3 linked regions of the Dyadobacter pollutisoli genome follow. The protein of the gene in region 1 interacts with the protein of each later gene in a pairwise test. Links are inferred from orthologs where the notes say so. Each region holds a gene or a part of one and is shown in the gene's direction. Other genes may lie near its edges.

Region 1 (3,122 bases):
TTTTGAATGTAAGGCAGGCACTCCTCAAAATAACGAACGGTTGGTTCAAAACGATGGTTGGCGTCAAAGTAGGCAAAGTCCAGCACCTTGTTCATCCGTTTCAATGTCTCCGGAAGGGTATGGTCAATATTGCCCAATACGATTTCAATATTGGCGGCATTGGAGCTATCAAAATGATGCTGTGCTTTTTTTGCGGTTTCGGGGCAGCCTTCAAAGGTAATAATGTCGGCATCTGGCTTTGCCTTGGCCATATATAAGGTAGTCAATCCCAGTGAAGTTCCTAGTTCGAGAATGGTTTGTGGCTGCAATCGTTGGATGAGTCGATTGAAGAGCCTGCCGAATTTGGCTGGCTTTTCAGCATTCCGGGCAATGGTACTTATTTTACGCAGGTTGGATTTATTAACGCGTGACCCGGCTCCAAGATCAAGGATCGCAATTTCCTCCTGGGATCGCAAAAGCTCTTTGCGTAAAGATTTAAGCGCAACATAGTCGGGGTTATCGTCTTTCTTGGCAGAAATTACCTGTGTGTAGAGCTCGAAAAGGAAAGGAGAATGGATAGCGTGTTCGTTTCCCGAACGTAAAAGGTATTTTAAATAAGCTGCAATCAATGGTTTGGCATTTAGGGGAAAGTCGGACCGCGGGTAGGCTGATAATTCTAGTTCATTCGGTAGGGTGCTACCAGTGAAAAGGCGGGAATGATTACCCTGAATTGGCGCCCGTCCAACACCCGTTCCATTAAATATGTACCCGCCATTTTCCCCAGATCCGTTCTCAGGTTGCAGCCGGACACATAGTCATGCACATCACCTGGTTCCAATATGGGTTGAAGACCAACAATTCCTGCTCCCTCTACTTCCCTGACGGTACCATTCGCATCATATATTAGCCAATGTCTCCTCAGCAGTTTAACAGTATGCTCGCTATGATTTTCAATCAGGATCTTATAGGTAAAAACGTAATGATCTTGTCCCGGGTTGGAGTAATCGGGTTGATATTCCGTTAATACGGTGACTTTCACACCATCTGTCACTTTGGAAACCATATAGGTGAGGGTGTTAGTGAGTTTTGGATACGGTGGGTATTGCGCTAAATATACTTAATAATACTTCCGTTTAAACGAAAATAGTCATCAATTACTGATAAAACCAAATCAAAAATCATATAATTTGGTTTCCAAATTAAAAACAATGGTATGGATGTAAAAATTGAGCAGTCATGGAAAGTGCACCTCGCTCCGGAATTTGAAAAGCCTTATTTTATTTCGCTTACGGCTTTCATAAAGGATGAATACAAATCAAAACAGATATTTCCACCTGCTAAACAGATATTTAACGCCTTCAATTTTTGCAGTTTTGACGATTGCAAAGTGGTTATTCTAGGCCAGGATCCGTACCACGGTCTTGGACAGGCAAACGGTCTTTGTTTTTCGGTCAATGACGGTGTAAGAATGCCACCTTCGCTGGTAAATATTTTTAAAGAGATCAAGGAAGACATCGGAAAGCCTGTGCCTGCGACAGGAAACCTGGAAAGGTGGGCTAAGCAGGGCGTCTTACTGCTCAATGCGACATTAACCGTGCAAAGTGGTGCGGCAGGTTCCCACCAAAACCGAGGCTGGGAACGGTTCACAGATGCTGTGATTAAATGCCTGTCGGATAATAAGGAAAATCTGGTGTTTATGCTTTGGGGAAAGTATGCGCAGGACAAGGGCAGTATTATCAATGCATCCAAGCATCATGTATTAAAAGCGCGACACCCGTCTCCGATGTCAGCCAACAACGGTGGTTGGTTTGGTACGCATCACTTCAGTAAAGCCAATGAATACTTAAAAGCTCAGGGACTTGAAGAGATTGACTGGTAGGGTAACACGAAAAAAAGAGTCGGGATGCCCGACTCTTTTTAAGATTTTCACTCCTATTACTATTGTTAATTATTTTTCAATGTTGGAATTCATTTCCAGCACATCGTCCCAATTAGCCTGGTTCGCATTAACAAATGCTTTGCGGTCGGCATTGGCTGCATATTGTTGCGCACCCTCTTTGGTCCGGAAAGTCAGATAATGAATAACATCAAATTGATTTTCGCTAGCTCCTGATTTCTGAACGTGACCGGCTGAATAGGCAACCACATCTTTCACCGCGTTTTTCATGATCGCAAAATCGCGTAAGTGTTTTTCTACATCTTCGTTGGTAGTTCCCGCTTTGAATTTGATACAAACCACGCGCTGGATCTCAGCAGGTTTGTGCGGTACGTACGCTCCGTAAATAACCAGCATAAAGACGCACAAAGCGAAGATGGGTACTAAATATCCTAATGTTTTATTTCTCGTTTTCATTATTGCTTATTCGATAAGATACATTTCTAAAATTTTCTTGATACAAAGTTAAAACAATATTTAATAATTGTATTATTTATATATAAAATATAAATTATTCTGAAAAATTGATCAAAAATGAAATGAATGATACGTAAAACCTGTTTTTTCGAAATTTAATTTTGGATTGCGAACTATGATTGTTTTTAGTATTTGCACGAAAAATTGGTGTGGAATGTGCAATGAGGCTTATTCAAAAATGCAGAAATGAAAAAAATGCGTTAAAAACCGGGCGAGATCGTTACTTTTTTTTGCAAGTCACGTCTGAATGGCAGTAAAAGGCTATTAACCAGCAGCCAAATATTGTATGGTAGCAAAAAGTGACTTCGCAAAAAAAGTTTTAGAAAAAATCAGGTTTTTTGAAGTAAAATGGCTGATTTGTACCGTGTTGATGTCTTCGACAGTACTACTTTCAGGCTTCTCGCCGCAGTGGGGATTCTGGGCGCACAAGCGGATCAACAGATTGGCTGTCTACCGTCTTCCCGCCGAAATGCAGTTTTTCTACAAAAAGCATATTGACTATTTATCCGAGAACGCAACGAATCCCGACAAAAGAAGATACTCGGTTGTGGGCGAAGCGGAGAGACATTTTATCGATCTGGACGTTTACGGTGACAGTGCCTTACTGGTGTTGCCAAAATACTGGCGGGAAGCTATCGAGAAGATGGGGGAGGATAGTTTGAGAAAACATGGTATTGTTCCCTGGCATATCCAGGCGGCTGCTTTTCAGTTAACTGATGCACTTAGGGAG
Region 2 (3,110 bases), 5.3 Mb from region 1 along the record:
AGTTTAGTCAACGTTCAAAAGCTCCTGTTGGTATGCCGGAAGAACACTTAAAAAATAGGCAACCGTTTCATTTACTGATTGTTCTGAACGTCCACCCGATGCATTCTTGTGCCCGCCTCCACTAAAATGTGTACTTGCAAGGTCTCTCACCGAGAATGTCCCTACCGATCTGAAAGAGATTTTCACTTCTCCCTTTCTTTCAATAAACATAGCCGACATTACTACGTTTTCAACCTGCAACCCGTAATTCACGATACCCTCAGTTTCGCCGGTACTTGAATGAAATTTAAGCAACTCAGCTTCCGTCAGCACCATATATGCAGTTCGGTATTCAGGAAGTACTACCAGCTTTTGAGAAAGTACATAACCCAGGAATTGCAGTCTTGATAATGGCGCATTGTCGTAGATCATCCTATGAACACGGCTCGAATCGAAACCTGTCAACATCAGATCCGCTACCGCCAAATGTACTTCCGGAGTGACGTTCCCATGCCTGAATGAGCCTGTGTCCGTCATAATACCGGCATACAGATTTTCGGCAGTAGGGATGTCAAAAAGCTGATCAGCTGAAAGCCCGCCTTCCATTTCTTTCACCAGGGAATAAACCAGCTGAGCAGTAGCAGCAGCATGTGTATCCCAGATCATCCATTTTGCAAAGTGCTCAGGTTCAAGGTGATGGTCTATCATTAACTTCGGAGCGGCAGCATCCTGTACTACTTTGCCAAGGTCTTTCAAGCGTGAAAGAGCTGAAAAATCAAGACAGCAAATCAATGTAGCCTGCTCGATTTTTCTTTTACATTTACCCTGGTCTCCTGACTTTTCATACACCAGCACATCCGCAATACCTGACATCCATTTAAGGTTCGCAGTGTATTCCGTTGGACTGATTACTGTAACATCGTGGCCTTTTTTGATCAGATAACTGGCCCACCCAAGCGATGATCCCAGCGCGTCGGCGTCAGGGTCACGGTGCATCGTAATGATGATTTTTTGGGGATGGGATAAAAAAGAGCTTAGCTCTTCAATGGTTTGATTCACAGTTATTTAATTCAAAAGGGGAGACTTTGCTATTGCTTTGAGCCCACAAAATTAATAAAACTGTTGGGATTTGCTCAATCCTGGGCACTAAAGGCTGGCTATCAGGCGATGTTTTATTATTCCTGTATTGTAACCCGCGTGAGGAGGGGGGATATAAAACGAAAAAGAGTAGTTTTGCACCAAAATAAAAATTTAGCCAATACCATGCCAACGAATAAAACATTCACAATGATCAAGCCGGATGCCGTACTGGACGGTAATACGGGGTCAATTATCAAGATGATTGAAGCTGCGGGTTTTCGTGTAGTAGCTTTGAAAAAGACACAGCTTACCCCGGAACGTGCCGGAGAATTCTATGCAGTTCACAGAGAGCGTCCGTTCTATAATGGTCTGTGCCAATATATGTCTTCCGGCCCGATTGTTCCGATGATTTTGGAAAAAGAAAACGCAGTGGCAGACTTCCGTACCTTGATCGGTGCAACTAACCCTGCTAATGCTGACGAAGGTACTATCCGTAAATTGTTTGCGAAGTCCATTGAAGCCAACGCGATCCACGGATCTGATTCAGATGAAAATGCAGAGATCGAGGGCAACTTCTTCTTCGCGCATCTTGAACAGTTCTAATAGCTGACCAGTTAACAATAAAATACCCTGACGATCTGATCGTCAGGGTATTTTATTGTTGAGATGTAGTATCAACTAGTTTACTACCAGGCTATCTATCACGTGAATGATTCCATTATCCGCATTGACGTTCTTTTTGACAATGTCAGATTTGTTAATGGCTACTACGCTGTCAATTTTCGTAATGCTGAGATCCTTATTGTTTTTTGATTTTTTAACACCTGCTTTTAAATTATCATAGTCGATGATCTCCTTTGCAATGATATGATTTTTAATGAAAGCCTCGGCAGTTGCCTGATCGGTATACTTGCTCGAACTGGAAATGTTGGCTTTGGCAAACGCGTCATTATCGGGAGCAAAAAAAGTAAGGTTATCCGTTCTCAATGCATCGCCCATTTTAGCATATGTGACAATTTCCCAAAGTATACTGAACTGCTCGTTTTCAATGAGCACATCGGTAATGGTTTTAGGCTTTATTAAATCTTCACTGTTTTCCTTACATGAAAAAACGGCTGTTGAAAACACCACTACACCTAAAAAAAATCTCACGCAACGCCCTGCAAAACGGTTTTTTTTCATAGCTTTCCAATTGGTTAATTTCTGTAAAACTAATGGAAAATGTATTTTCACAGAATTCCTGACCTATTTTTTTTAATCCTAACCCAAAAACCATTATGTTAAAACCTAGACAATTGCTTGTCATTTGTGCCACCGTTTTGCTTGTAAACTCCGCTTTTTTAGTCAACAAACTGCCTTCTCTGGCTCCCGAAAAGAAACCCGTAAAACTATTTAACGGAAAAGACCTGACGGGCTGGAAAATTAACGGAACGGAAAAATGGTATGTTGAAAAAGGCGAGCTGATCTGCGAAAGCGGCCCGGACAAAAAATACGGCTACCTGACTACGGACAAGTTTTACAAGAATTTCGATCTATCCCTTCAGTTCAAACAGGAAGCAAACGGCAATAGCGGCGTATTCTTCCGTTCTACCGTGGATGGCACCAAAGTATCGGGCTGGCAGGTAGAAGTAGCGCCGCCAAACCACGATACTGGCGGTATTTACGAATCATATGGCCGCAACTGGCTGGTTCAGATCCCTGACGAAAAAGAGGGTTTCCTGAAAATGGGAGAATGGAACACATTGCGCATTCGCGCAGTGGGCGACAAAGTACAGACCTGGCTCAATGGTAATGCCATGGTGGATTTTGATGATGCTAAAATCGGTGCGGGAAATGGTTCTATTGCATTGCAGATCCACGACGGCGGAGGTATCAAGGTACGTTGGAAAAATATAGTAGTAGAAGAGCTTTAACCAGCCGTATTTTTCATTCGGGCGCCCGGTAAATTCATACCATCGAAAACGGCAGTTCGTCGGAATTAACTAACTCACTGGCTTCATGGCCAATAGATTTGTGTCAACAATAACACAAATGCTATTAGCCATGAAGCT
Region 3 (3,008 bases), 910 kb from region 1 along the record:
AATGAATTTACATATCGGCTAGGCGGAGTAAACATAGACGAGTTCGCCCAGAACCTACGGAAAAACCCGTTACCTGAAAGTCTTGAGAAAATTCAGCAACTAAGCAGCCTGTGGAATTTCCTGGATGAGAAAATTTCGTCGGACCGACCACTTTACTTTTCGGAGCACCAGGATGAATACCTTCGGACCGAAACTGGCTATGGAAACACAGAGAGGCCGGAAGATTACCTCGAAAGTTTTACTCGATTTATAAAGGAAAACCAGAACAAGATCAGCGCGTTACAAATTGTCTGTACCCGACCGGAGCAACTTGATCGACGTTCCTTAAAGGAATTGTTGATAGCTTTGGCCGACCAGGGCTTCGAGCCTCGTATGGTAAAAGCAGCTTGGAAACAGGCAAAAAATGAAGATTTGGGCGCTGATATCATTTCTTTCATTCGCACACTTGCCATCGGAAGTGCCCTGGAGAGCCGCGAAGACCGAATTAAAAGGGCAGTGGGCCGGGTGCGCCAGATGCAGAACTGGAACCGGATTCAGCAAAAGTGGATCGACCGTTTTGAAAAACAGCTGATCAAGGAATCTGTGCTGCAAGTGGAAGACTTGAATCAATCGCCCTTCATCGAAGATGGCGGATTCCAGCAACTGAATAAGATTTTTGACGAGCAGCTGGAACAGGTGATCAATACCATTAACCAAAATATGTATCAGATAACTGCGTAAAATCGTAGAAACCTGTCGAATAAATAACAATTAAAATAATGAGTGCAGACGAAATTGCGAATAAGCTTTGGGGGCTATGTAATGTATTGCGGGATGATGGTGTGACCTATCACCAATACCTCAATGAACTAACCTACATCCTTTTCCTTCGATTATCCGAAACGAAAGAGTTTGAAGAAGACATTCCCGAAGAATACCGTTGGGCTCGCCTGACCGGGATTACCGACAATGTAACCTTGTTTGAAACCTACCGCGAGTTGCTTGCTACAATTAGCGCGAAATCGACCAATGCGGCGGTGCAGGAAATTTATACCAATGCCTCCACCACGCTGCGTAAGCCGGTGAACCTCAGAATGCTCATTACTACAATCAATGCCATTAACTGGTATGACGAGCACGAACAGGACAAAATCGCCACGATTTATGAAGAGCTCCTGGAAAAAAACGCCGGAGAGAAAAAGAGCGGGGCGGGTCAGTATTTTACACCGCGCCCGTTGATCAACGTGATGGTAGAATTGATGGCACCAAGACTTGGCGAACGCTGGAACGATCCGGCTGCGGGCACTTTCGGCTTCATGATTGCCGCTGACCAATACCTGAGAAACAAACACGACGATTACTTTGACCCGGCTGCCGATCGCGAATTTCAAAAATTCCAGGCTTTTAGTGGCTGCGAACTCGTACAGGACGCGCACCGCCTTGCATTAATGAATGCCAAACTACACGGACTCGAAAGCCGCATTGAACTGGGCGATACGTTATCTGAATTGGGTAAATCCTTCAAAGGTTTTGATGGTGTGCTTGCCAATCCACCTTTTGGAACCAAACAGGGAGGGGAACGCCCTTCAAGGGATGATCTTACCTATTTGTCAGGCAACAAGCAGCTCAACTTTTTGCAGCATATTTATCGATCCCTACATAAGAAAGGTGGGGCAAGGGCAGCGGTAGTACTTCCGGACAATGTACTGTTTGAAGACGGTGACGGGCGCAAGATCCGGAAAGATTTAATGGACAAATGCAACCTGCATACCATCCTCAGATTGCCCACCGGCATTTTCTATGCAGCAGGGGTGAAAACCAACGTGCTGTTCTTTGAACGCGGAACGGGTGAAACCGGAAATACGAAAAGAGTTTGGTTTTACGATATGCGCACCAACGCCCCGAGCTACGGGAAACGGACGCCATTTACCCGCAATGCTTTTGCCGATTTTGCCAATGCCTACACTGGTGGTATAGCGTTGGATAACGTAAAAGACGCTTATGACGGAGCCGTGATCGATGAAAAACGCGCCTCCGTAACCGACGAACGCTGGACCAGCCTCACGCGTGAGGAGGTAGCCGCTAAAAGTGACTCGCTGGACATAGGACTGATGGCTGATGCTAGCTTTGCCGATGGCGCACACACGGAAGAACCATTAGATCTGGCTCGTGAAGCAGCGGAAGATCTGAAAGCTATACAGGCCGAATTACAAAAAATGATTGAACTGCTGGCATGATGGAAAAGGAATTACCGGAGGGTTGGAGTATTGCCTCAGTTGAAAATCTAATCCCCAACGATGGCCTATTTAACGATGGGGATTGGATTGAATCTAAGGATCAAGATCAAAATGGAGAAGTTAGATTGATTCAACTAGCCGATATTGGCGACGGAGAATTTAAAGACAAATCAGCAAGATTTCTGACTCTAACTAAAGCGTATCAACTTAACTGTACTTTTTTGCAACCGGATGATCTGTTGATTGCACGAATGCCCGATCCATTGGGTAGAACCTGTATTTTTCCACTTAATGGTCTATATGTCACTGTTGTCGATATCGCGATAATAAGATGTGGCCAAAATGGCGTGTTCAATAAGTGGCTGATGTACATTTTAAACTCTTCTCAGATAAGGGGCAAGATTTCCGAACTCTCGTCGGGATCAACGCGACTTCGGATATCAAGAAAAAATCTAGCTTCAATTGGTTTACCCCTTCCACCCCTGGCCGAGCAAAAGCGGATTGTGGCTAAATTGGATATGGCTTTTGGGTATTTGGAAACACTGAAAGCCAGCCTGGCGCGTATTCCGGAGTTGCTTAAAACTTTCCGACAATCGGTATTGACGCAGGCGGTGACGGGGAAGTTGACGGAGGATTGGCGAAAAGAAAACAAGCTGTCAGATAAATGGAAAGAAGAACTAGCAAAAGACTGTTGTGTAAAGGTTCAAAGTGGAGGAACGCCAAAATCTGGGTTTACAAATGAAGGAATTCCATTTCTTAAAGTATACAACATAGTAAATCAAAAAATAGATT

Evidence for each region.
Region 2: the proteins of ung (region 1) and ON006_RS28565 interact in binary tests that used the Escherichia coli proteins (3 or more experiments, as listed by UniProt). The link is inferred for Dyadobacter pollutisoli from one-to-one orthologs.
Region 3: the proteins of ung (region 1) and ON006_RS03115 interact in binary tests that used the Escherichia coli proteins (3 or more experiments, as listed by UniProt). The link is inferred for Dyadobacter pollutisoli from one-to-one orthologs.

What each region holds. Positions count from the first base shown.
Region 1 is NZ_CP112998.1:1,616,665-1,619,786, forward strand. What follows is about bases 66-3,025. They hold ung (uracil-DNA glycosylase), read left to right. Parts: upstream 66-1,192; coding sequence 1,193-1,858; downstream 1,859-3,025. Other genes in these bases: ON006_RS06730 (O-methyltransferase), read right to left, coding at 66-608; apaG (Co2+/Mg2+ efflux facilitator ApaG/CorD), read right to left, coding at 656-1,042; ON006_RS06745 (Dabb family protein), read right to left, coding at 1,928-2,332; ON006_RS06750 (zinc dependent phospholipase C family protein), read left to right, coding at 2,679-3,025. Outside these bases: more of ON006_RS06730, read right to left, coding at 1-65; more of ON006_RS06750, read left to right, coding at 3,026-3,122. UniProt on the Escherichia coli protein: Excises uracil residues from the DNA which can arise as a result of misincorporation of dUMP residues by DNA polymerase or due to deamination of cytosine.
Region 2 is NZ_CP112998.1:6,870,603-6,873,712, forward strand. Bases 5-2,952 are described here. They hold ON006_RS28565 (nucleoside-diphosphate kinase), read left to right. Parts: upstream 5-1,242; coding sequence 1,243-1,662; downstream 1,663-2,952. Other genes in these bases: ON006_RS28560 (DHH family phosphoesterase), read right to left, coding at 5-1,038; ON006_RS28570 (fasciclin domain-containing protein), read right to left, coding at 1,738-2,241; ON006_RS28575 (3-keto-disaccharide hydrolase), read left to right, coding at 2,337-2,952. Also shown: more of ON006_RS28560, read right to left, coding at 4-4; more of ON006_RS28575, read left to right, coding at 2,953-2,972. UniProt on the Escherichia coli protein: Major role in the synthesis of nucleoside triphosphates other than ATP. The ATP gamma phosphate is transferred to the NDP beta phosphate via a ping-pong mechanism, using a phosphorylated active-site intermediate.
Region 3 is NZ_CP112998.1:704,911-707,918, forward strand. The notes cover bases 142-2,987. They hold ON006_RS03115 (class I SAM-dependent DNA methyltransferase), read left to right. Parts: upstream 142-758; coding sequence 759-2,216; downstream 2,217-2,987. Other genes in these bases: hsdR (type I restriction-modification system endonuclease), read left to right, coding at 142-720; ON006_RS03120 (restriction endonuclease subunit S), read left to right, coding at 2,213-2,987. Outside these bases: more of hsdR, read left to right, coding at 1-141; more of ON006_RS03120, read left to right, coding at 2,988-3,008. UniProt on the Escherichia coli protein: The subtype gamma methyltransferase (M) subunit of a type I restriction enzyme. The M and S subunits together form a methyltransferase (MTase) that methylates A-2 on the top and A-3 on the bottom strand of the sequence 5'-AACN(6)GTGC-3'.